DNA from 4 places in the Viridibacillus sp. d25.2 genome. Region 1 is predicted to be linked to each of the others. Evidence: riboswitches for the same ligand, from Rfam matches in the RefSeq annotation. Region 1 holds a riboswitch; each other region holds the start of a gene.
What was found. A riboswitch is a leader RNA that binds a small molecule or an ion and turns the genes downstream of it on or off. The one in region 1 is predicted to bind cobalamin.
Positions count from the first base shown of each region.

Region 2: linked by a shared signal. The riboswitch ahead of ACZLO7_RS12325 (FecCD family ABC transporter permease) and the one ahead of nikA (nickel ABC transporter substrate-binding protein) in region 1 are both predicted to bind cobalamin.
Region 3: linked by a shared signal. The riboswitch ahead of ACZLO7_RS20790 (ribonucleoside-diphosphate reductase subunit alpha) and the one ahead of nikA (nickel ABC transporter substrate-binding protein) in region 1 are both predicted to bind cobalamin.
Region 4: linked by a shared signal. The riboswitch ahead of ACZLO7_RS14620 (Ig-like domain-containing protein) and the one ahead of nikA (nickel ABC transporter substrate-binding protein) in region 1 are both predicted to bind cobalamin.

Region 1 covers NZ_CM196652.1:3,082,780-3,088,479, reverse strand. Annotated here, with positions in the region: gene ACZLO7_RS15195 (IS110 family RNA-guided transposase) at 1-1,144, opposite strand, end outside; gene ACZLO7_RS15190 (oleate hydratase) at 1,570-3,342, opposite strand; cobalamin riboswitch at 3,690-3,876, shown strand; gene nikA (nickel ABC transporter substrate-binding protein) at 4,034-5,656, shown strand; gene nikB (nickel ABC transporter permease) at 5,696-5,700, shown strand, end outside.
Region 2 covers NZ_CM196652.1:2,453,016-2,458,715, reverse strand. Annotated here, with positions in the region: gene ACZLO7_RS12335 (ABC transporter substrate-binding protein) at 1-639, opposite strand, end outside; gene ACZLO7_RS12330 (ABC transporter ATP-binding protein) at 667-1,434, opposite strand; gene ACZLO7_RS12325 (FecCD family ABC transporter permease) at 1,431-2,510, opposite strand; cobalamin riboswitch at 2,708-2,898, opposite strand; gene ACZLO7_RS12320 (hypothetical protein) at 3,137-3,340, shown strand; gene ACZLO7_RS12315 (hypothetical protein) at 3,462-3,977, opposite strand; gene ACZLO7_RS12310 (ketoacyl-ACP synthase III) at 4,444-5,430, opposite strand.
Region 3 covers NZ_CM196652.1:4,248,840-4,254,539, reverse strand. Annotated here, with positions in the region: gene ACZLO7_RS20795 (PepSY domain-containing protein) at 1-525, shown strand, start outside; cobalamin riboswitch at 762-940, shown strand; gene ACZLO7_RS20790 (ribonucleoside-diphosphate reductase subunit alpha) at 1,097-3,346, shown strand; gene ACZLO7_RS20785 (ribonucleotide-diphosphate reductase subunit beta) at 3,359-4,399, shown strand; gene ACZLO7_RS20780 (2-hydroxyacid dehydrogenase) at 4,621-5,583, shown strand; gene ACZLO7_RS20775 (MFS transporter) at 5,642-5,700, opposite strand, start outside.
Region 4 covers NZ_CM196652.1:2,965,896-2,971,595, reverse strand. Annotated here, with positions in the region: gene ACZLO7_RS14630 (polysaccharide deacetylase family protein) at 1-346, shown strand, start outside; gene ACZLO7_RS14625 (DUF4083 family protein) at 1,357-1,536, opposite strand; cobalamin riboswitch at 1,787-1,965, shown strand; gene ACZLO7_RS14620 (Ig-like domain-containing protein) at 2,195-4,012, shown strand; gene ACZLO7_RS14615 (DNA alkylation repair protein) at 4,129-5,247, opposite strand; gene ACZLO7_RS14610 (GGDEF domain-containing protein) at 5,373-5,700, opposite strand, start outside.

The DNA of each region.
Region 1 (5,700 bases):
ACGGCTTTCCTTCCTCACGTTTTAAATCGTAGAAGGCTCGTAATCGTTTGTTTCGGGCAATAGTTTCATCTGTTGTTTTCTTTTTACGGCTATCTCGAATGGAACAGCGAACGGCTGTATAAAGCATGTGGCGAAGCCTAGCTGAGCCGCGTTTGGTAATGTGATTTTTCGTGCCTTTAAAGCGACCTGATTCAAACACACTGGGATCTAATCCCGCAAAAGCTACTAACTTTTTCGGATGATTAAACCGCTCAATTTCCCCAATTTCTGAAAGTATCGTGGCCGCGATTTTTTCACCTACACCGGGAAGTGATTGGATTAATTCATATTCTTCGAGTTGTGCCGCCAATTGATCAATCTCACGCTCTAACGTAGAAAGTTGTTGGCGGTAAGCTTGAAGTAAATCAATATACATATTCAGACTGACGAGAAGGCTTTGATAAAGCGTTGACTGAAATGGGTTGCATTCTGCAGCTACTATTAATACTTCAGCTCTTTCATGCGCCCAATTAAATGAACGTGCTTTACAATGCTTATCAATAAATTGTGCAATCTCTTCTACACCTGCGTCTAGTACTAATTCAGATGTAGGGTAGGACTGTAAAGTCCTTAATGAAATCTCTGCGTACAAATTACCAAAAACTCCTTTATACTCAGGGAAAACTTGATCTAATACAGCTTGAAATTGTAGCTTTGTTTGAACCATAATCCCCGTCATATTTTCGTGATGCCTTGTCAGATGCCGAAGGTTTAAAAGGCGAATACCACGTTTTTTCTGAGGCTCTAAATCCTCTTTGTAATACAGTTCGCCTAAGTGATAGGCATCAATTACATCTGTTTTAGTTTTTCGTAAACTAGAGCTTTTAGCTCGGTATGAAACGAGCGGATTGACGATAATGACAATATATTCTCTAGCTTCTAAAAATTGTACAACTGGAGCATGATAGTGACCTGTTGATTCCAATACAACAGGTGGTTTTAACCCTGTTTGACGCTCTAAATCTAGTAAATAAGAGTGTAACTCTTCAAGTCCTCCCACCGTATGTTCAATCTTCACACTGCTTTTATAGGGCATTTTTTTATCCAAAAACATTTGAACCTGACTTTCACCTTTTGCGACATCCAGACCAACTACTGGATTCATAGTTTATCTCCTCCTCATGTAGTGTATTGACCGGTAACCTCTATCTAGCTTGTTATTCATATCTTCGCTTGTTATACGGGATCACTATGTCCCAACCAGCCTAATCATGTGTTAACAAGTAGAGGGCGAACAGTTTAGTTGTCGGGATCAAGTCCCACGGGTGCTTCCGTTCTACCCCGGCTACTATCAATCTATAAATTGAATAAAAAATAGTCAACCAGATTTCTCTGGCTGACCTTATAATACGAACGGGTGCTTTAGTTGAAAATCAAAGGTTGCTTAGGTAACTTTTTTATATAAATGGGGTGAGTATGTTAATTGGTAAATAAAAACGGCTTGTGATTACTGTGGTAATCAACAAGCCGTTTTTTATCTAAATTTTATTAGAAATTATCAATTTATCACAATACTTGATGGGTAGTTTGTTAAATCAATTTACTTTCTTTGAGTAAATCATAGATTATTGTTTCTTTCGTTTTGTGAATACCAAATTTACCTATTTGTTTTAAGATAAATGGAGCATCTACATCTGTTAATTTTTTACCATCAAGTAAGCGAGCAGTTGAAGATAACAAAGTACGAATATCGTAAGTAGATGCAAACACTTCTGGAACGCCTCGATCAATATCTAATAATTGATAAACAGCTTCCATCGCTGTTCTTACTGAGTATTCAGTAGTGAATACAGTATCTCTTTCTGTTTCACTAAAATTACCCATGAAGGCTAAGTTAACAGATCCATTAGGGACAACTAAAGGACGATCTCCCATTGCTCTAGGCATGAAGTAAGATGTTATATAAGGCATGTAACAAGGAATTGTATTACAAGAATTTTGTGCTAAATCCGGTATTTCGTCTACAGGTACACCCATATGGTACAACCACTCTTGTGCTATCTCACTTCCAGAACATTCAGTAATACTCTTTTTAATAAAATCACCCGGTTTATTAGATAGTAAACCATAAATCCAAACTACTAATTGGTCTTTTGGTTGATCTTTAAAATGAGGTTGTCGGTTCAACGTATAGCTGAGCATCCAATTAGAATCTGTAGCAGTTACAATACCACCAGTAACTACCTTTCCAGCATATGGATCTCTTTTACTTATCTTTTCAATATATGGAGAAACTTTAGCATCCAATGTAGTTAGTGTTGCTGAAACAAACCAACTTTCTTCTGGAAGATCATCGCAGAACTTTTCTGGTCTACCAAACTCAAAGTCTTGAGAAGCGATGTTTTTCCAAAGTGACCAGCTTCCACCTAAATCAGTACTTATAGGGGCTGGCGTATTATTATCGCCGTATGTTGTACTCTCCGTAATACTACCATTTGTAACAAATACTAATTCATTTTCTGTTAGCTCAATATTCTTTTTCTCACCATTTTGTTTTAACACTAGAGTATGAGCAACCTTTTTGTCTCCAACTTTATCAACTAAAACATTCTCTACAACAGTATTAAATTGGAAATCAACATTATGGCTTTCTAAATATTTAATCATAGGAAGCACTAAAGATTCATACTGGTTATACTTTGTAAATTTCAAAGCAGATAAATCAGGTAATCCACCAATATGATGAATAAAACGTACAATGTAACGACGCATTTCCATTGCAGAATGCCATTTTTCAAAAGCAAACATCGTGGACCAATATAGCCAAAAATTCGATTCAAAGAATTCTTCAGAGAAAACATCCGTAATTTTTTTATCCTCTAATTTCTCTTCAGGAGTAAAAAATAATTTAATCATTTCTTCAGATGATTTATCAGATAATGTAAATTTTCCATCATCCTCAAGTCTTTCTCCTCTTTTTTCAATCAATCTACATTTAGAATAATTAGGATCTTCTTTATTTAACCAATAAAACTCATCTAAAACAGAAGCATTTTCAATTTCTAAAGATGGGATTGAACGAAATAAATCCCATAAGCATTCAAAATGATCTTCCATTTCTCGACCACCACGAATAATAAAACCTCTTGTCGGATTTAGAATACCATCAAGACTACCTCCTGAGATATCTAACTCTTCGAGAATATGAATATTTTCTCCTTTCATTTGGCCATCACGAATTAAAAAACATGCGGCTGAAAGTGAGGCTAGCCCCGAACCAATAAGATACGCTGACTTCTCATCAACACCCTTAGGTTTTTTAGGACGTGCGAAAGCTTCATAATTACCATTACTGTAATACATAATACCGCCTCCATAAATTATTATTCCGATATAGAATACCATAAATTTACATGATAACGGTAAGATAGGGAAAGAATTAACAAAATATTCAATTTTAAAGTTAAACTGTAGATATACATATCCATCTCATTTGACATAACAATTCATTGCATTTTTATTAAATTATTTATCGATATCTTTTAGTAGGGGGATTTACAGCCAGCAACGGTATGTGTAACTGCAACAAAACGTGCTAATTTGTTGTAAATCTTTTGAATAAAATTAAGACTTAAAATTGATATAGCTTTAAGTTGTAATAACGAATATACTTTATATTAGGAAAACTTTTTTATTTTGCACAAAAAATTACATATAGTATTGGAATAGGTGTGTTCGTTTATAACGAATACTTAATAGGGAAGTCGGTGGAAATCCGACATGGTCCCGCCGCTGTAAGGGTGAGTCTCATGCAAGTTAGTCACTGGATAATATCCGGGAAGACGCATGGAGGCGATGAACCTAAGTCAGAAGACCTGCCTGTTCTAAAAATGCTGATAAACCTACGGGAGATAGGGAGGTGTTAGAGTGCTAGGAGACAAATTTGTTCTGAAACTATAAGCATTGCTGACCTTTTTTATCGGGTTAGGAATGCTTTTTTGCATGCCAATATTTTATGCGTAGTAAAATTTTATAATTGAAGGTGAGAAAAGACATGTTATTCAAACGATCAAAACTATTAAGCCTTTTCTTTGTACTATTATTATTGTCCGTAATGGGTTGCAGCAATACTCCTAAGGGTTCAGAAAATACTTCACCTAAAGATAATGAGAAAGTTGTTACATTTTCTATGACCGGAGATATAGGCGATTTAAATCCACATACATATTTTCCAAATGAGTTTTTTTCACAGGCAATGGTATATGAGTCACTTGTGAATTACGGGAAGGGTGGGGAAATTCAACCTTGGTTAGCAAAGAGCTGGGATATTTCAAAAGACGGCAAAGAATATGTATTTCATCTGAGAAAAGATGTAGCGTTTTCTGATGGCTCGAAATTTAATGCGGCAATCGTTAAGAAGAATTTTGATACGATTTTAAATAATCATAAACAACATGAATGGGTAGAGTTAATTAACCAAATCAAAGATACAGCAGTAGTGGATGAATACACTTTTAAGCTTACTTTGAACAATTCTTATTATCCAACTTTACAAGAATTAACATACATAAGACCTTTAAGATTTGTTGGAGAAGCTGCTTTTCCTGACAGCCAAGATACATTTAAGGATGGTCTTAAATCTCAAATTGGTACAGGCCCATGGGTACTTAGCGAATATAAGAAAAATGAATATGCAGTATTCGATAGAAATGAAAAGTACTGGGGTACTAAACCAAAAGTAGATAAGGTTGTTGTTAAAGTCATTACTGACGGAGAATCTAGAGTATTAGCATTTGAGAAAAATGAACTTGATTTTATTTTTGGTAATGGGGTCATAAGTCAAGATTCATTTCAATTTTTAAAGGATACAGGGAAATATGAAACTAAGTTGTCAGATCCTACAGCTACAAGAACGCTGCTTTTTAACACAAATAAAGAGGCAACTAAAGACCATAAAGTACGTTTAGCGCTTAACTATGCATTTGATAAACAGGCTGTTATCGATAATATTTTTTATGGTCTGGAAAAAAAAGCAGATACATTGTTCCCGCCTGTATTGGATTACACAAAAATTGACATAGATCCATATGAGCATGACACAGCAAAAGCAGAGCAGTTATTAGATGAAGCAGGGTGGAAAAAAATAGAGGGTAAACCGTTTAGAGAAAAAGACGGAAAAGAACTACAGCTAGAATTCCTTTTTAATAGTACAGATAATATCCAAAAGTCGATCGCAGAATTTGTACAAGGCGATTTTAGAAAATTAGGAATTGATATTAAGTTGAATAGTCAGGAAACGAATGCTTTCTGGAAAACGGCATTCCAAGGTAATTACGACGTATTATTTACATCAACATGGGCCGTACCTTTTGATCCACATTCTTACTTAGCTTCAATTACAACAGATTCAGAAAATGGTGGTCCAGATTATACTGCTTTATTGGGGTTACCAGAGAAGAAAGAAATAGACGAGAAGATTAAGAAAGTGCTTTTAACTACAGATGAAAAAGAAAGAAAAATGTTGTATACCGATATTTTATCAACTTTGCATGAGCAAGCCGTGTACTTACCGATATCTTATCAATCTAATGTAGCGGTTTATCATAAAAATATTAAAGGATTAGATTTTTTGCCTCAGGAAGCAGAGGTACCTTTAACTACAATAGATGTTGAATGAAGCAAGGATTATTAATAACGACAACTTAAGGAGTACTACATGAG
Region 2 (5,700 bases), 630 kb from region 1:
TACTAATACATTTACCGGCTCTTCAACTTGTCCAACTTTCGCAATTGTCTCTTCAATATCTTGTTTTATTTGGTTAATGAGTTCGGTTGCTCTGTGTTCTAAATGAAAGATACGCCCAATGTTTTCAATATCTTTATACATATCTTCAAGTGTTGGCGTAGTCGACATACTAGATGATTCTTGGATATATGTATTAACACCTGTTTTTTGTAACTCTTCAACAGTTCCTAATGATTGTTCTGTGAATGCACTTCTCCAGCCTGCATAAGCAAAGTCAGGCTCTACTCCAAAGAACACTTCTTTGGATGGGTATTCCTTCGCAAGCACTGGAATGTCCTCATAAGCTTCCTTAAACTCTGGTAAAATTTCGTCGTCTAAATAAGCTGTACCTACCATTGAATCTTGTAATCCTAAAGCAAGCATAATTTCCGTTGCATGCTGATTAAGCGTAACCGCACGTTTTGGAGCTTCTGTATAGGTAAACTTATGATCCATATTCGTGATAATTAATTCCCTGTTTTCACTTACATTCTTCTGTTTGATATCTTCCCTTTTAGAAGATTTCTCCGAGTTACTACACGCAGCCAACATTATTACTAGTAAACTAATAATGATCCATAATTTTCTATACCTAGTCATATTATTCTCCTCAAATCTATGTTGTTTTTAAATATGGTTTAAAAAAATGATATGTGTTTTATGTGTAATAGGATGAATCATTATTTCTGTTTCAACACCAAACACTTCTCGAATTAGCACAGTCGTTAATACGGTTTCAGGAGTTCCTGAACTGACAACCTTTCCATTTTGAATTACATATAAATAATCACAAAACATAGCTGCTAAGTTTAAATCGTGTATGGCAGCAAATATAGTAACATCCAGTTTTTTAACGAGGTCCAACAATTGCAGTTGGTGATGTATGTCTAAATGATTGGTAGGCTCATCCAAAACAATCAAGTTTGCTTCTTGAGCAAGAGCCCTTGCAATAAGAACTCGCTGCTTCTCTCCTCCTGATAAGCTCATGAAGCTTCTTTCTTTCAAGGTATTCATTCCAACACGTCTTAAAGAGGTTTCGACAATCATACGGTCTTCTTGGGTATCAGTCTGAAAGAGCCGCTTATGAGGATGGCGCCCCATCCAAACCATTTCTTGTACGCTAAAATCGAAGGTCAAAGAAGTTTCTTGACTAACAACTGACATTTCTTTCGCTGTTTGTTTTGGTGAAAGTTCGTATAAATTTTGTTCATCTAAATGAACTAATCCGGAATGAGGTTTTAATATTCGACAAGCTGTTTTTAAGAGAGTTGATTTCCCACTGCCATTTGGTCCAATAAGCCCTACAAATTGCTTCGCTTTAATTTGAATGGAAATATCCTCGATTATCATTGTATCTTGTATTGAATACGCAACATCCTTCAAAGTTAATCTCATTTAGTTCTACCTCCAAACGAATATGAGCTCCGACGTAAAAGCCAGATAAAGAATGGCCCACCGCATAATGCAGTAACAACTCCTATTGGAAGCTCTTGAGGAGCAAGTAACATTCGAGCACATACATCAGACCAAATGACAAGAATCATTCCTATTAAAATACTGAATGGTAATACTCGTTTATGATCCGTTCCAATGAGTAAACGTACAACATGGGGAACAACCAATCCAATAAATCCTATAGAACCACTTACAGCTACAACAGTACCAGTAAGAAGTGACGACACAATTATTAGTATTTTTCGAAAAGAGTCAATATTTACGCCAAGTGTTGCGGCTGCTTCTTCTCCCATTAATAAAATATTTAATGAGTGGGCATTGAACAGCAGATAAATTGTACCAACAAATACGACAACTGTTGGAATCATTATATACTCCCATTTGGCTCCTGCTAAACTACCCATCATCCAAAACATTGCACCGCGAATTCCGGATTCTTTTGGAGCGAGCGTAACAATGAAATTCGTTACAGCCGACATAATCATCGAAATAGCCACACCTGCTAGTAAGAGTCTAGTCGTTTCAATTCTCCCGCCTACTTGAGCTAAAAAATATACGGCTACCATTGCGATAATAGCACCAGTAAATGCACCTAAAGATAGCGCGTATTGACCAAAAACTGGTAGCGTCCCAAATAGGATAACGAGCGTTGCCGCAACTGATGAACCAGAAGATATGCCAAGAATATAAGGATCTGCAAGTGAATTCCGTACTAAAGCTTGAATAACTACACCAACTACAGATAATCCAGCGCCTACTATAGCACCAAGTAAGACTCGAGGTAAACGAATGTCCCAAATAATTCTTTCTTGTGCTTGGGTCCATTTTACATCTATGTAATCACCGAAAATAGGAAGGTGAGATAGAGCGATTTTCCAAACAGTTATAGGTGACATCTTAACTGGTCCTAGAGTCAGGGCAAATGTAACAGATAATACAAGGGCACAAAAAAGCAGAAGTAACAACAATAGAAAACGACGCTTTGCCTTTCTCTCATTCAACTGCTCGTCCGTAATATTATCTTTATTTCCTTTTTTCAACGAGTGAACTGGCAATACTTGTTCCAATAAAAAAATCCTCCTCCAAAAAATACAAAAAAGCCCTATTCCTTGTGACAAAGAATAGGACTACGAGTATCGGTTTAAAGACATAGCAGTAGTACAATAAATTAGTCTTTTAATCTCTCGAACACCTCTCCTCTCAGCGAAGGTAATTTGGTGGAACACACTAGGTAGGTCTCCTGGCTTCCATATCATCATCTTCTTTCGTCTTCCCTGATTGATACAATCAAGTGACATCATGAAAGAGAACTCCTTGGTTACAGTGGCGCGACCACTCGGGATTTACACCCGATTCCCTGTTACCCTTTGCTTACACAAAGGCACCCAGTGGCATAATTATTAAATTTGCAACTCAAATATTATGGTAGTATAGTTAGAATATTTTTACAAGTAAAATATTATTCTGTTTTTTTAACATATTAAATTGTATATAAAAGTATTTGATAGAATTATATAAATTCTAGCTAATCTGAAGAAATATTCAAATAACTAAAAGTCTGGTCATAAACATAGGTACTACTTTCAATTTCATCAAACGTATAAAATAAAACAATTGAGGAGAAAAGGGGCACGAATTCCTTATGAATGAACTAATAGTAAACATTAAAGAATTAGCAATATTACTATTGTTCCTATCAACAATCGCTTACTCTAGACAACTAAAGAAGACTAGGTGGGAAAGAAAGCTTACTTTCTACGAGATAATAATGTATATAATAGCTACAATTGCCATTCTTCTTTATGGATTTAGTTTTTTTCTATATTTGCTTGGTACAACAGATTAAAGAAACTTAATACAATTAGTGAGAGTATACAATGCTACTTTAAATACATATTTCAGTAAAATGATTAACAAGCTAAACAGGCGTTTATTCATTTATCTATGAATGTATAAACGCCTTCTCTTTATTCAGTTTGATTGTTTTCTAATTTCACTTCGACAGGTAATTGAAGTGCTTGTGTGTTTTTAGTAAAAAAAAGGTTTACTCCATTATCTATTTGAATATAATCTTGTATTCTTACATTCTTGTTTATTTTTATAGATTCATCTGAAAGTGATATCCCCCATATGATACTCTCACCATTTTCTAATTCATGATAAATCCACTCTATTGGATCACCCTCGTGGTCCTTCCACTTCCAAACTTCATAATTCATGCTTCCGTTATAATGAAGTACTCCATCTTCAAAGTAAAAGATACTAATTGTTTTGAGTTGTGAATCCGAATAAAAAAAAGTCTTCCCATTTTTGATTTTCAGAGATTGGATTAGCTCACCGCTTTCTATCTTCGTATCAAGTGCTTCAGAAATCTTTTGTGCATAGTAGGTATTATCAAAATTAATAGTAGGTTTTATTGATAATGTTGGTAATAACAGTATGACAATTAGCAAAAAAAGAAGAATAATCGTTTTCTTAATCATAATTTTATATCACCTCTTTACACTTCTAATAATGCACGGGTTAAAAAATTTTATAAAATGAATGCTATGTTTAAATTTATCTAAATAAAGCACAACTTATGCATTGTCATTGATAATTTTTCAATAGAAAATATCAACATTTTCTCATCATAAAATAAAAGATGAGTGACCAGAGCCACTCATCTTTCTATTTCCATATTAAATATAATAATTATTTATCTAAAACTTCCCTATCATCCGCTTTGCATTTAATAAATAATCAATTATGCCTCGGCATAATTGTGTCCGGAATCGGCTTTGTGCTTGCATAAAGAACTCCTTTCCGATTCCGTGACATCCGCCGGAGGCTTTAACTTCTTTCAGCGGGTGTTTGGACACCCGCTAAAAAGTAGCTTAAATCCGCATTCATCTCACCACCTATAGAGGTGGGAGACTTCTGCTGAAAGAAGTTAAACTGAAAAGTTACTTATTCAACCGTCCAATTGATAAGTAATCCTGCGTGTGCCAAGCCGCCGCCGAAGCCATATAATAATACCTTATCTCCGTACTTCACTTTGCCTTCACGTACGCCCTGATCTAATGATAATGGTATTGTTGCTGCTGAAGTATTACCGTAATCTACTAGGCTATATAATGTTTGTTCAATTGGAAAACCACTTTTTTCGCATATTGACTCAATCATTCTTAAATTTGCACTATGAGGGATAAACCAATCTACGTCTGTTAATTCCAATGATGCGTTTTGCATAACCGTTTTCATCCCTTTTGGAACTGTTGTGACAGCCCATTTATAGACAGCTCTACCATTCTGAACAAACTTACCATTATCCACAATTTCTTCACCATTCATCTTGTTCGATAAATTTGAACAATATAAGCTTTTGCCACCTTCACCTTGTGAACCAATATGAGAAGAAATGAAACTTGGTTGATGTTCATCATATTCTAAGAGTACTGCTCCAGCACCATCTCCAAAAAGGATACACGTTGCTCTATCTGTATAATCCGTAATTCTAGATAAAGTCTCAGATCCAACGACAAGTATTTTCTTATTTAAACCTGATGTGATCATCCCATTTGCTACATATAATCCATAAGTAAAGCCTGAACAAGCAGTGTTTAGATCGAAAGCACCTGTATTCTTAATGCCTAGTTTTGCTTGAAGTGTAGAAGCGACACTTGGTGTTTTAAAATCGGGCGTCATTGTACAAACAATAATCAAATCTACATCTTCGACAGATGTATCGTATCGCTCCATTAAATTTAGAACAGCCTGATAAGCTAAATCACTTGTAAACTCATCTTCTCGCGCCATTCTTCGTTCTTTTATTCCAGTACGTTGAACTATCCATTCATCATTTGTTTCAACAAGTTCTTCTAATTCTGTATTTGTTAAAGTTCGCTCTGGTACATACGAACCGATTGCTGTTATACGCGCTTTTGAATTAAACATAAAAAACCTCCAAAATATTTATCCTATTTATATTAACACTTATTTATAGCACCTGGTACTAAATATTATTAAAAAAATACACATTTTATGTTTTAAATTAATTGTTAGAGTGGGCTCATTATTAATATTAGAATGTGCTTGATTATTAATATGGAGAATCAGTGTATAATGAATTGATAATTATTGAAATCAATTATGCCACGGCATAATTTCGTCCTGAATCGGCTTTGTGCTTGCACAAAGAACTCCTTTCCGATTCCGTGACATCCG
Region 3 (5,700 bases), 1.2 Mb from region 1:
GAATTTGAAATCGATGCAAAAACAGGGAGTATTATTAAGAAGGAATCAGAAGTAGCAGACGATGTAATCACAACTACTAAACCAAGCACTGGCAATACGACAAAACCTTCAACAACTAGCAACGTAATTGGTATTGCAAAAGCGAAAGAAATTGCTTTACAAAGTGTTGATGGTACTGTGAAAAAAGCAAAATATGATCAAGAAGACGGCGTATATGAATTTGAAATTCTAACAAATGAATATGAATATGAAATCGATGTAGATGCAGTAACTGGAAAAGCTACGGTTACAGATAAAGAAAGAATTACAAAAGCACCAAATACAACATCATCTTTCATCGGGGAGCAAAAAGCTTCCCAAATTGCTTTAACAAAAGCAAAAGGTACAATTACTAAAATAGAATTAGATGAAGAAGATGGCGTTTATGAAATTGAAGTAAAAGATGGTATGTATGAATACGAATTAGAAATTGATGCTATGACTGGTGCCATTCTAGACTTCGAAAAAGATTACGAAGACGATTAATTTCTTTGAAAATAGAACTTCGGCTACCCAAAAAACGATTTTGGGTAGCTTTTTAATATTCTATTATATAAAAACAATTCCTTTTTCCTGCTTTGTAAAATCAAAATAGTTTATATAGGAAATTTTAAAACATTTTTTGTAGGTCTTTTGCTTTCATTTACTTTAATTAAGATTTTCTACTTGTATGATAGGAACACAATATGTTAGATTAGATTAATCGATAGAACACAAGATATAGTATGTGAGCGAAAAAAGGTACCATATACGGTTTAAAAGGGAATTCGGTATAGAAACCGAAGCTGTCCCCGCAACTGTGAATGCGGACGACTGTTAATTAACCACTGAGCAATGCTTGGGAAGGATGACAGTCGGATGATGCATGAGCCAGTAGACCTGCCTTTTTCGCATGACGACACTTTCTTCGGGGGTTGAGAAGTGGAAGCGAGAGACTTTGCATTGAACAAATTACTTTTGATTTCAAAAGTACTTTTTTGTTGTGATTTCAACTGTTTCCAATTTTAAAACTTAGAGCGATGGCTCTGCCGAAGAAGGCAGATTCATCGCTTTTTATATTTGTAAAAAAGGAGACGACAAAATGGTCCAATTAATGACATATGAAAGAGCAACATTATTATCTCGCTTAGAGGAAGAGTTCGGAAGAGAAGAAATCAGTTTGTTAATTCGAAAAGCTGAACGTTGGGAAGAAAAGAATCCAGAAGGTACTGATGCTGAATGGACAAAGGCGATGAGCCTAGAAGCATTAAGTTATTTAGATGAAGAGGATACTTATTGGACTTTCGTTGCAGCTCGTTTATTATTAGCGGGCGTTTATAGAGAAGCGTCTGTGGTACGTCAGCTAGAAGTTGGACAAGTATACACAGCATTTGCTAAACAAGTTGAAAAGCTTGTTGAAAAAGGTTTATATGATCCAACTTTAACGGATTCATATACAAAACAGGAGCTTGATGAGATCGGCTTAATGCTTGAACCTAAACGAGATGAAATTTTTACATATATCGGCTTAAAAACGTTGTTAGACCGTTATGTAACATGTGACTATAACAAAACACCAATTGAATTGCCACAAGAGCGTTGGATGATTATTGCAATGACACTTATGCAAAATGAAAAAACAGATCGTCTAGCAAAAATTAAAGAATCTTATTGGGCGATGAGTAATTTATATATGACAACTGCAACGCCTACATTATCAAATGCTGGTAAAACACATGGTCAATTATCAAGTTGCTTTATCGATACAGTTGATGATAGTTTACAAAGTATTTATGATTCAAACACTGATGTTGCGACACTTTCGAAATTTGGCGGTGGTATCGGTGTTTATATGGGGAAAGTACGTAGCCGTGGCTCATCTATTCGTGGCTTCAAAGGTGCATCAAGCGGAGTTGTTCCTTGGATTAAACAATTAAATAATACAGCAGTATCAGTAGATCAACTAGGTCAACGTCAAGGTGCGATTGCGATTTACCTGGATATTTGGCATAAAGATATTTTCCCATTCCTTGATTTGAAATTAAATAACGGGGATGAGCGTATGCGCGCACATGATATTTTCACAGGTGTTAGCTTACCAGATATCTTCATGGAAGCTGTTGAAGCACGTGAAGATTGGCATTTATTTGACCCTCATGAAATCCGTGAAGTAATGGGCTTTAATCTAGAAGATTATTATGACGAAAAACGCGGACAAGGATCATTCCGTGAAAAATATGAATCTTGCTTAGCGAACCCAAAATTAACACGTGAAGCAGTACCAGCAATTGATATTATGAAACGCATTATGCGTAGTCAGTTAGAAACTGGCGTGCCATTTATGTTCTATCGTGATGAAGTAAATCGTAAAAACCCAAATAAGCATGAAGGCATGATCTACTCAAGTAATCTTTGTACAGAAATTTTCCAAAATATGAGCGCAACTCAGTTCGAGTCAATTACATTAGAGGATGATGTTATTGTAACTCGTCGCAAACCTGGAGATTTCGTTGTATGTAATTTATCATCTATCAATCTTGGACGAGCTGTACCTGCTGAAGCTTTAGAAAGATTAATCCCTATCCAGGTACGCATGTTAGATAATGTTATCGACTTAAATCGTATTCCGGTTCCACAAGCAGAACGTACAAATGCACGTTACCGAGGTATCGGACTTGGTACATTCGGTTGGCATCATTTATTGGCACTTAAGAGCATTGCATGGGAATCTGAGGAATCAGTTGAATTTGCGGACAAGCTTTATGAGCAAATTGCTTACTTAACTATTCAGGCTTCAATGGAAATAGCAAAAGAAAAAGGTCAATATCCATTATTTGAAGGTTCAGACTGGCAAACAGGTGAATACTTCACAAAACGTCAATATAAAGGTGAAAAGTGGGCAGCATTACAACAAGCAGTTGCCGAAAATGGTATGCGTAACGGATATGTAATGGCTATCGCGCCAAACTCATCAACATCAATTATTGCTGGTAGTACAGCAAGTATCGATCCAATCTTCCAAAAATCTTATTCAGAAGAGAAGAAAGATTATAAGATTCCAGTAACTGTTCCTGATTTGAACCAAGAAACAACTTGGTATTACAAATCTGCTTACTTTATTGATCAAAACTGGACTTTAAAACAAAACGCAGCACGTGCTCGTCATGTCGATCAAGGTATTTCGTTGAATATATATGTACAAAATACAGTAAAAGCTAAAGAACTATTGGAATTGCACTTAAATGCTTGGAGATTAGGCATTAAAACGACTTACTACGTTCGCTCAACTTCAGTTGAATTATTAGAATGTGAATCGTGTGCAAGCTAGGGGGAATTAAAAATGACAAAGCTAGAACAACGAAAATTAATGGATAAAACAGCTCCTAACCGTTCAACAGGTATTGTAAACGGGAGTTCTTCTAATATATTAAACTGGGATGATGTTCGCTTTAGCTGGGCATATCCAAAATATAAACGTATGCTAGGTAACTTCTGGACACCTTTCGAAATTAATATGGGGAACGATATTAAAGAGTTCCCAACATTAACAGCGAATGAAAAAGAAGCGTTTATGAAAACCATCGGATTACTTGCAATGTTAGATAGCGTTCAAACAGATTATGCAGGAAAAGTAGCGGATTATTTAACAGATTCGAGCTTAAATGCTTTAATGATTATCCTTGCACAACAGGAAGTAATTCACAATCACTCTTACTCTTACATCCTTTCAAGTTTAGTATCAAAAGATGAGCAGGATAAAGTATTCGATTTCTGGCGTACAGAGCCCGTCTTGGAAAAGCGAAACGATTTCGTTATTAAAGGTTATAAAACATTTTCTGAAGAGCCAAATATCGACCATATGTTAAATTCCATCGTCTATGATGTTATTTTAGAAGGTTTATTCTTCTATTCGGGCTTCGCATTTTTCTATCATTTAGCACGCAATCAAAAGATGGTAGCAACGAGTACGATGATTAACTATATTAACCGTGACGAACAGCTTCACGTCGATCTTTTCGTGAAAATTTATAAAGAATTATTAGAAGAATATCCTGAATATGATACGCCAGAACGTGCTAAGCAAGTTGAGGCAATCTTCAGGGAAGCAGCTGCACTTGAAATTGAATGGGCTAATGAAGTAATTGGCGATAAAATTGATGGCTTAGATGTGGATGATGTGGAAGATTATATTTATTTCTATACAAATGTCCGTTGTTCACAATTGGGTTATGAAAGACCATTCGAAGGATACCGAAAAAATCCGATGAAATGGATTAAAGCATATGAAGATGTTGATTTAGGAAAAACGGATTTCTTCGAACAACGTTCTCGTCAATACGTGAAGGTAAATGTTCAAGATAATGGTTTTGATGAACTATAAAAAAGATATTGATCTGAAGATGAGCGTGCGCTGTATATAGCGCTCATTTTTTTCCAAAAGAGACTAGTTAAAAATAACTGTGAGAAAATTCTAATCGATAATACTGTCTTAATAGACATTTGAAATTTTGTCTATAAAGACAGTATTTTTTATGCCTTTTTATCAGAATATTTAGATAGTATGATAAGCTTTTATAAAGTTTTTTAAAGGAGGAAGTTTGGATGAAACCCTTAGTTTGGATTACTAGACAATTATCAGAGGAGGGCATTGCACCACTACGAGAAATTGCTGAAGTAAAGATGTGGCCATCTGCGGAACACCCGATGCCCGTTGACGAATTAAAAAAAGCATCAGCAGAAGCGGACGCAATATGGGTTTTGATTTCTGATCAAGTGACCCAAGAAATTATAGAACAGGCACCAAAGTTAAAAATAATCGCTAATTTAGCAGTTGGCTATAATAATATTGATATTAAAGCTGCAAAGGAGAAGGGCATTGTTGTAACAAATACACCAGATGTATTAACAGGAACTACAGCTGATCTAGCCTTCGCTTTAATGCTAGCAACAGCCCGTAGAATTCCGGAAGCAGAGCAAGAAGTACGCACAGGGAAGTGGACAGGCTGGTCTGTTACTCAACTTACAGGAATGGACATTCATGGTGCAACTTTAGGTGTTATTGGAATGGGGCGTATCGGTGAAGCAGTGGCAAGACGAGGAATGGGTTTTGATATGAAAGTTTTATACTACAATCGTACAAGAAAACATGAAGCTGAAGGGAAGTATGGCTTTGAGTATGCCGAGCTAGAAACATTACTGAAAGAATCGGATTTTGTGGTTATATTAACCCCATTAACGCCAGAAACAAAAGGCCTTATTGGTAAAAATGAAATTGCATTGATGAAACACAGCGCAATTCTTGTTAATGTTGCACGCGGTGGAGTTGTGGATGAACAAGCATTATATGAGGCTTTAATAAACAAAGAAATTTGGGCAGCAGGGCTTGATGTATTTGAAACAGAGCCAGTCCCAAAGGATCATCCACTACTTACATTACCAAATGTCGTAGTGCTTCCCCATATAGGTAGTGCCTCCATTCGCACAAGAAATAATATGATGGCAAAAAACGTCGAGTCACTTATAGCGTGTTTACAAGGAAAAGAAATAAAGAATAAAGTAAAATAATGTGAAAATGTGCCGGGAGGATTCTTAATCCACGGCACATTTTCTTGTCATAAAATATTTAATTCTTGGAAGCCTTTCTTTGCATCAGTACTAAGAAGAATAGAATTGGTAAAATAA
Region 4 (5,700 bases), 120 kb from region 1:
TATTACAGGCACAAATCCTACGTTGGTTCGTTCTCCATATGGTTCAGCACCGGGATTGGAAGACCAACAAATTCGGGACCAAATTGTAGAAGCTGGTATTAAAGTTTGGGATTGGACAATTGATTCTCGTGATTGGGAGCTAAAAGATAATCCTAATCAAATTGTAGAAAATATTAAAAAGGGAACAACAGATGACATAGAGGTCATTCTTGTACATGAAAAGCCACAAACATTACAAGCACTTCCGGAAATCATCAAATATTACAAAGAAAAGGGATATGAGTTTGGTGTTTATCAGGATGTTGACCATTTTCACCTGAATTTCCAAAAAGACGCACGCTTGTAGGCTGACAATAATACAGAAGCTCTGTGCTAACAGGAATCTCTTTTTATTTGAAGAAGAGAAGTCATAACAAATAGTAATGTAAAACCGACTGAAGGGGTATCAGTAATTAAAGAAAAAGAGAATAATCAAATGATAAACGATTACGAGTTAATATCCCCCACAAATATGATTATTAGTAACAATCTTTGATACGGACAAGAGGTGGCATGGATGAGAGGAACATTAATAATAATTGGAGTATTTATTTTGGTTTTAATAGTTTGGATATATCTTGTAAAATACGCATATGACCAACGTAAACCAATACATGAATTGCAATATCTAATACGACAAATACATACAACCGTGGTTTATAGCAAAAATTAAAAGGACTAGAGCTATTAAAACATGTTGCTAATTTTTCGGTTGGTATCTGGAAATAAGGGAGTTCAATGGACAGAGAAACAGATAGACAGATAGACTATAACAAGGGAAAAGAAAACAAATTTATTACAATGCTCTCCAAAGAAATTCTAGGAGGGCATTTTCATTTCAAACTAATAGTACTTTCATTTTTTTTTTGAAAATAAATATTTTTGATATACTATTCCGGTGTTGAAAAATGCGAAAAATCCACCAATAACCAAAATTGTATTGCCCCAATCTAATTCACCTTTATAATTTTTAAAAATTATAAAAATTAAGATTCCAAACATTATTGATAGAAAAATAGAAAATAATAGATTCGTTTTTATTGAATTAAAAATTGTACTCACACCTTTCAGTAAACTAATAATAAAAAAATGTTAACAAACTTTATGTAAAAATTAGTCGGTTTTTTGTTATTAAGTTTACCGGAAATTAGGCGTAAGTGAAAAGCTTTCTGCATTTTTTGAAATTCCTGTAGAGGTCTTATGGCAAAATGGTCGCCTGTTATTATCGAAGTAGAATTAAATTTATCTTAAAATCAAAATAAAACGAGCTAAGTTTGATATAAGGACAGCAGCTCGTTTTTTGATAATGAATAACAATTACTTAGATTGCTTCTCCAATAACATAATAATCTTATCCAATTTTTCATTTAGTTCTGTGTATTCATTCTTTGGGGTTGGAGTTGTATTAATAATGATCCTTCTCACAAACAGCATGAAAGAAATCGTACCTAATAATATTAAAGCTAAGCAAATAAATAAAAGTACTGAACTGTCCATCTAATCTCTCCTTTATTTATAAATTTGTATTTTTAAAAAATAGATATATTCACTAATAATAGCATGTATTTGAATATACTGTTATTTGTTGAGTGATAGAATCACATATATATACTATTTTTTGACACAGAAAAATGCATTTTAATATTTTAAAATGTAGATATTTGATGTATGGTGAAATAAATGTCAAATATTAATCAAAATTAGATAGATTAATTTTAAATATTATGATAAGTTTGTATTAAGTGAATATTTTATGCCAGAATTAGATGTAATTACATACATAAAAGGGAATTCGGTGAAGTACCGAAGCTGTATCCGCAACTGTAAATGCTGATGAAATAAGGGAATACCACTGTTTTAAACGGGAAGGGCCTTAAAGTAAACTGATGCAAAAGCCAGGAGACCTATCTAATTCAAAGTGTATATCTACTCTTCGGAATAAAGTGAGATTACGGCAAAACAATCTATATTGGACAATTCTATTGTTTTATATTTCTTTGTATTTATGCTATTTCTCTATGGAGAAATAGCTTTTTTTTTTGTTAAGAACTTATAAATTACATGAATTAAACATAAGTGAAAGTTATTTAGTTTATTAGCATAAAAAAGCCGATTTCCGAATGCTACAAAACCTAATAAAATTGGAGGGATTCAAATGTTAAAACGTTCATTAAGTAGGATGCTAGCTTTTGTAATGCTATTATCATTACTAACACCGTTTGCAGCTCAAGCTGAAAATAATACGGTAGTAAACAATGAAGTAAATGTAACTCAAACAACATCGTCACAAGCAATCAAAGAAAAACTAGTAAACTCACTAGAGAAAGCAAAGCAATATTATATCACTAACAAACAAACTATTAGTTCTAGAGTAATTGGCTCACATAGTGGCTACTGGTCATTATCTGCTATGTATGCATTAGGAATGGATATTAAAAATTACAAATGGGCAGAGGGCTCAGAAGTTACAAGTGATAAATCATATTGGATGAAAACAAAAGCAACTGCTTCAAGTACATCTAATGAAGATGCAGGTACAATTATCGGTGCCTATATTCTAGGGTTGGATCCAACAAACCTAGGGCAACGTAATATTGTTGAGGATTTACAAAACAAACAAAAAGTAGATGGTAGCTTCTTTACAGCCTATGGTGAATCTTGGGCATCTATTGCACTAGGATTAGCAAAAGGAACTTATGACAAAGAGAAACATCTATCAGTTATTTTAAAGAAACAAAATGCTTCAGGTTTATTTTCTGGATTCGGTTCATCCGATGATCTTGATGTAACAGGGTGGAATATAACTGCTTTAACGCTTATTAATGATATAGAAGATAAGAATTTAACAGTTGAAGAAGCAATTACTAAAGCGGTAAATGGTCTCCATGCAAAATATCAAAAAGAAGGTTTTGTTAATAATGCGAACTCAATGGCTAGTATTATTATGGGACTTGCTACAGCTGGTGAAGATTTAACAACTGATAAATGGAGCTATGAAAAAGACGGTAAAAAAGTTAATATTCTAGAGCAAATGATTGATCAGTATCAACTATCAGATGGTTCATTTAAGTGGATGGCAAATGATACAAAATCGAATTTGATGGCGACTGAACAGGTTATCATCGCTCTAGCCGATGCTCTAAATGGCAAATCAACATTTGCTCGATTAGCTGCAGGTGAAACTCCTGATCCAAGTGTACCAGAAGAAAAACCAGAACCTGATAATGTAGGGCCTTCTGAACTTACAGTAGGTACAATTTCAAACAAAACAACTTCAGTAACAGGAACGACAGAAGCAAATGCAACTGTCTCAATATACTATGGCAATAGACTACTTACATCTACAAAGGCCAACGGGAATGGAGTATTCACACTAAAGATTCCTGCACAAAAGGCGAATGTCAAATTAGTGGTAAAGACTACTGATGAAGCTGGCAATGAGGGTATTTCAAAAACAATTACTGTATTAGATAAAATAGGCCCAACAAAACTTACAGTCGGATCAATTTCAAACAAAACAACAACTGTAAAAGGGATTACAGAAGCGAAAGCAATAGTTTCTATTTATAATGGCTCAAAACTACTTAAATCAACAAAAGCTAGTAGCAAAGGCAACTATACACTGAAATTTTCAAAACAAAAAGCTAATGTAAAATTAGTTGTAAAAACTCTAGATACAGAAGGCAATAAAGGCATATCAAAAACAGTTACTGTTAAAGACAAAATTGCGCCGAAAAAACCAAAAGTATCTAAAATTACATCGAAAACTACAAAAGTAACTGGTAAAACTGAGGCAAGAGCGACCATTACAATTTACAATAGTAAACATAAAAAAATTGGTACTGCTAAAGCAACAGACAAAGGTAATTTCAGTGTGAAAATCAAAAAACAAAAAGCTAAATCAACAGTATCTATTTATGCTAAAGATCAAGTAGGAAATAGAAGCAGCAAATTAAGTATAAAAGTGAAGTAATATTTAAATGAAAAAGCTTCGGATTCGTTAAGAATCTGAAGCTTTTTAACTTTATAGAAAAACATTTTTTAAGGTATTAGTCTATATGAATTAAACTATCACCAACAAGAGGTTAATTATAAATTATTTACAACTCCTGAAATTGTCTGCTTTTCTTCTTTCAATAGAAAATCAATCCCAGCCATTTCCACACCGTTTATAACGATTGCTATTCGATGTTTACCGGCATAGTGTTTTCTAGTAGATAGCTGTTTAAAGGAATGACTTCTAGTATAAGTATATTCGCCATGTAGATACGTATTTTCAGTTATCTTAAAGAGCTTTCTACGTGTTATGCCATTAGCTTTCATAAAGTCGATACCGTACTCTATTCGAAGTTTTGTGGCATCTGTTGTCGGATTAGCAAAGGTAAATGTAAATGTAAATGCATCTCCTATCGCTATTTGATCTGTTGAGAGATTAAAATCTTTTAATTCAACAGTAGGGGCATGATGGAACCCGAATAAGGCAAGTGTGGTTGGATCTGCTTGTCTAAGGAGTGTTCTACAGGCATGTTTGATGATCCAATCGGTTTTAGAATTTTGTCCCATCCAACTTTTGCCAAGAGATTTCACTAATTCAGGATGATCTTTTGTTATATCATTTAAATTATTTGCAACACTTTTTCGGACATATTCGCTGTCATCCGCCTTTAACAATTCTAAGATTCGGATAATTGGGGCAGGGTTTATTTTAAACATCGTTAAAGCTGGTGCCCAAGGAAGGCGGGGGCGACACCCTTCACTCGCTAGCCTACGAACATGCTCATTTTCATCAGTAGCCCACTCTTCCATAATAGCCATCATTCTTTTTGGATCTTGTTCTATAAATGGGCGCACAGCGAATTCAGCACTGGAGGTTAGTGTAAAGAGTTTCAATGCTTCAATTGAAGTTTCCCAATCTGTTAAACCATATACCTCTATAAAGTCAGGGAAAAATAAGTATTCAAAACCTTTGCACTCAGGAGCGAGTTGACTTAAAACAACAATAGCATCGGGATAAGAAGGAGGTAAGGTAGCTCTTAATGTAATTGAAATATGTCGAGTCCTTTGCTTTAATTCTCGTTGTTCCCATCCTTCATCAAGTAAAAGAGTCATGAAAAGCTGTTCATCAAATGCTGGATATACGTTTTTAACCTTCTCAGAAAATTGTAAAAAAAACGCTTTATTATAAACATCTTTACGTAGTTCTGCCATAATTCTTTTTGCTCCTTTTAAAAGAGATAATACAATCAAATAAAATAAACTTCTAATTCATTTCTGAATATGAAGTTTAAGTATACCTTATTTTGGTATAAAGAAGTAATTACTTTAATAATAGCTTACTCGTACTGCCTAATCTGATTCCGCCCATTTTCTTTTGCTTTATATAAAGCTATGTCTGCATGCTTGAAGATTTCGTGGAAAGAATTTATTTCGCCTTTACGGTTCTTAGCCATACCCATGCTAACTGTAAATGTAAGTATTGAATCTTCTATTGGTAACCTCATAGCAGCCAACGTATGATTAAGAGTATTTGCAAATTCCATTACTTCATTTGTCGTTAGATGGCGTAGTAAAATGACAAATTCGTCTCCCCCAAACCGAGCTGCAAAAGTTGTTTCAAGATTGACCATTTCTTTACAAGTGTTTGCTACAAGTTTGATTACA